One region of the Psychrobacillus sp. FSL H8-0487 genome, then DNA from elsewhere that is predicted to be linked to it. Evidence: riboswitches for the same ligand, from Rfam matches in the RefSeq annotation. Region 1 holds a riboswitch; the other holds the start of a gene.
The links. A riboswitch is a leader RNA that binds a small molecule or an ion and turns the genes downstream of it on or off. The one in region 1 is predicted to bind cobalamin.
Positions count from the first base shown of each region.

Region 2: another riboswitch for cobalamin. It lies ahead of MHI47_RS01080 (ribonucleoside-diphosphate reductase subunit alpha); the one in region 1 lies ahead of MHI47_RS02955 (ABC transporter substrate-binding protein).

Region 1 covers NZ_JBBOZA010000001.1:594,928-597,135, reverse strand. Annotated here, with positions in the region: gene MHI47_RS02960 (FecCD family ABC transporter permease) at 1-169, opposite strand, end outside; gene MHI47_RS02955 (ABC transporter substrate-binding protein) at 174-1,127, opposite strand; cobalamin riboswitch at 1,250-1,390, opposite strand; gene argS (arginine--tRNA ligase) at 1,839-2,208, opposite strand, start outside.
Region 2 covers NZ_JBBOZA010000001.1:205,273-207,480, forward strand. Annotated here, with positions in the region: gene MHI47_RS01075 (general stress protein) at 328-765, shown strand; cobalamin riboswitch at 942-1,119, shown strand; gene MHI47_RS01080 (ribonucleoside-diphosphate reductase subunit alpha) at 1,306-2,208, shown strand, end outside.

The DNA.
Region 1 (2,208 bases):
AACCAGCTAGTACCACTCGCGGCATACGAATCTTCCAAACGATATTGGTCGCTATCGCATCGGCCCCCGTATCCCATAACGTTTGGATCGGCACCTTCACAGAACCGACCGATACACCAAGCCAAATTGCTAACAAAAGCACAAAAATGGACATGATGTAACCGATCATTGATTTACTCACTAAAAGCCTCCGGATAGATTGCTTTCGCAACTTCTTCTAATCCTTCCACTAAACGTGGACCTTGTCTGCTCGTCGTGTCTTCATTTACTTGTATCACTGCATCATTTTGAATAGCAGTAACTGTATCAAATCCATCACGTTGTTTCACTTGTTCTACAATACCTTCTACGTAATCGTATGTGATAAGCATTACATCTGGGTTACGACTTACAATTTCTTCGGGATCAATTTTTACCCAACCTTCTTGATCCTCCATAATATTTGTAGCATTCAACATATTTAATATCTCTTGCATGAACGTTCCATTCCCTGTTGTATAAATTTCTGGAACATCCGAAGTTTCAACAAATACAGTTTTCTTCGATTCTACTTTTTGTACTTTTTGTTGGATATCTTCTACTTTTACTTTCATGTCTTCTACAATTTTTTGGGCTTCTTTAAGTTTCCCAGTAGCTCGACCCATTTCTTCAATAGTTGTATATGTTTCATCAAAATCCTTAGCGTCACTCACCACATACACCAAAATATTCGAATCACGTAGTTGTTGCAGTCCAGCTTCCGCCATTCCTACAATCGATTCATGCGCAAACACAATGTCCGGATCTAACGAAAGGATTTTTTCCACATTGAACTCCATGCCACCGATTTTTTCTTTCTCTAATGCCTCTTCTGGATAGCTTTCAAAATCGTTTACCCCTATAATTTCCTCATTCAACCCAAGTGCAAATAAGATCTCTGTATTACTAGGAATCATGGAGATGATTTTCTCCGGAGCTGCCTCTAACGTAACTTCTTCTCCAACGGCATCCGTCAATGTCATTGGGAATTCTATATTTTCACTGGCCGACTGCTCCGTCTCAGTACTTTCTACCTTTTTCGTTTCTTCCTGTGCGCATCCAACTAATAAAAGTACCGCCATTACAGCGATTAACCATCGTTTTTTCATTTTACATTCCTCCTAATTTAGACAATAAAAAATCTCCCATCCTATGATGAGAGATAGATAGGTATAAACCTGCGCGAAGTCACAACGAGCCAGATCTACACCAAACCTATCCTCGTAGGTAACGGGTGCAAAGCATATAGGCAGGTTTTCTGACTCGTGATATGTTCTATCACTTACAGTGGCGGGACCGTGCTGGACTTTAACCAGCTTCCCTTTTAACTCCAGCAATCCATTGCGAGAGCACCTCTATGCATTAAATTATTCATATTGCTTTGCCTTCATTATACCTTATTTTATACAACTGTCGACTTCGTTTTGAGTGAAGCGTTGTCTGACCTTTTTACTGGTGGATAGTGGGAGACTCTCTTTTACATGACGATGTTGCTCTCGTATAGATTGAAATCTCTCTCGTATAGATCATAAGCTCTCTCATATAGATGGGTCAATCTCGTATAGGACAGATACACTCTCGTGTAGGCTTCGATTACTCTCGTATAGATGCTCATCTCTCTCTTATAAGTGGTTACTTGCGTTCGATTGTTGTTTACTCACTCTCAGTCGACTTTTACTGGCGCTTAAGTTGGAAATACTACTTGCCGACGTGCCCTGTTTATTTGCTGTTGGAGGCTATGAGGATATTTTCTCCAAATTTACTCTCTTTATTCGAAGCAGAATTACAAAAACCCTCGACCGAAGTCGAGGGTTTTCTATTTACATTTGTTCTGGAGCAGATACACCTAGTAAACGTAAGGCATTTGCAATTGTTTCTCGCGCAGCAGTTACTAGTGCCAGACGAGCTTCTGTTTGAGGAAGATTATCCGCATTTAATACTTTGTCTGCGTTATAGAAGCTATGGAAAGTCGTTGCTAGTTCTTGGATATAGATTGCAATACGGTGAGGAGCACGAAGTTTTGCAGCATCTGCAACTATCTGTGGGAAGTCACCAATTTTTTTAAGTAAGTCTAATTCTTTTTCACTTTGCAATAACTCAAGTGAATCAGTCGATACTTTCATTCCTTGCGTTTCTGCTGATCGTAAAATCGAACAAATACGTGCGTGTGCATATTGAGCGTAAAATACT
Region 2 (2,208 bases), 390 kb from region 1:
AGTTGGCGAATTTTATTAAGTAGTTCGTGAGTGGGACAAAACAATAGGGAAAAAGCATTGCCTCTGGCAGTGCTTTTTTTGAGTGGATTTGATATGGACTACTTAGTGAAATAAGAAAAGCACGTCTCTCTTTAAAAGAAAGAATTTGTTAAGGGAAAAGGATGAATATTGGATAATGATTGTCCCTACTACTGGATATTTATGTTGAAATAAAAGATTGTGAACGTGTTCACTTAAATTATATAGGGATTGAAGCTTTAAGGTGTCTAGAAGAACTAAAGATCGGGTAAAGAATACATAGGAAAAGCAATCAGGAGGTAATTTTTAATGAAGAATCATATTGTTGGCGTATACGAAAATGAACAACAAGCGGCTGAAGTTGTGGAAGATTTAAAAGCGAAGGGCTATACAACCGAAGAAATTTCAGTTATTGCTAAAAATATAAATGAAACATCTGAAATCACACAGGAATTAAAACCCTCCACAAAGGATGGAGCAATTGTTGGAGCTGTAACTGGAGGAGCAATTGGAATTGCAGGGGTGATAGCAGGGTTATCCACTATATTAATCCCAGGGTTTGGAGCTGTGTTGGCTGCAGGTCCAATTATTACAACAATTGGAGGAGCAGTAGTAGGAGCCAACTCTGGTTCTGGAGGATTAAAACATGCTCTTATGGAAATTGGAGTTCCAGATAATGAAGCTGAAATCTATTCGAATGAAGCACAGGATGGTAAAATCCTGGTATTTCTTCACCCTAAAGAGTGAGGGTGGATTGAATGGTCAAATGTAATGTTTGCAAAAATAATATCAAGTGATTTTAGCTAAAAATCGCTGAATCACTTGATGTATTAGTTACCCTAGAGAATTGACAGCTTGAATTAGGAGTTGCTCAGTTAAACACAATATGTTAGATTATATAAATGAACTAAACACAATATATAGTATGTTAACGATGAAAAGGTACCTTTATGGTTTAAAAGGGAATTCGGTAAAATGCCGAAGCTGTCCCCGCAACTGTAAGTGTGGACGACTGTTGAATAGCCACTGCGAGTGATCGTGGGAAGGACAACAGAAGGATGAAACACGAGCCAGTAGACCTGCCTTTTCATCGGTAAGCAACACTTTCTTCGGGGGTTGAGAGGTGGGAGCGAAGGCCTCTATCTCGAATGATTGATATGTCTTGTTGTATCCTACACTTTTAATTTTGAGCGATGTCTCAGCCGAAGATGGCTGTGTCATCGCTTTTTTTGTTTTGGAGGGAAGTGCCACATAACTGTAACCGTTTAAAAAATAGGAGGAATTCAAATGACAATAATCTCAAACACAACGAAACAAGAAGTCCTACATAATCTAACAAAAGAATTTGGGGAGGAAAAAATTACTCCTCTTATAAAAACACATGAAAGATGGATGCAAAAACACCCGGAAGGTACAATAGCTGCTTGGTCGAAGTCAATGTCACTAGAAGCATTAAGTTTTCTAGATGAACAAGAAACGTACTGGACCTTTGTAGCAGCAAGAGTTCATTTAGCGCAGGTGTATGAACAAGTAGCTGAGAGAAGAAACACAACTGTGGATGCAGTGTACACAAAGTTTGCTAGTAATGTTCAACTGTTAAGTGATAAAGGTATTTACGATAAACGTCTTAAACAAGCATACTCACTACAAGAACTAGAGCAGCTATCTGAAATCCTCGTACAGGAAAGAGATTATTTATTTACTTATATCGGTTTAAAAACACTATTGGATCGCTATGTAGCGAAGGACTTTGATAAAACAATAGTCGAACTTCCTCAGGAACGTTGGCTTATTATTGCAATGACACTGATGAAGGATGAGCAAGAAAATCGCTTAGAGAAAGTAAAAGAATCCTATTGGGCGATGAGCAACCTATATATGACAGTAGCAACACCAACACTATCTAATGCAGGTAAGCCTCATGGACAGCTCTCTAGCTGCTTTATCGATACGGTAGACGATAGCCTTCAAGGAATCTACGATAGCAATACGGACGTTGCAACCCTATCCAAATTTGGCGGGGGTATAGGTGTGTATATGGGCAAAGTGCGTAGCCGTGGATCTTCTATTAGAGGTTTTGTTGGTGCTTCCAGTGGTGTGCTTCCTTGGATTAAACAACTTAATAATACAGCAGTAAGTGTTGATCAGCTTGGGCAACGCCAAGGGGCAGTAGCTGTGTATTTAGATGTT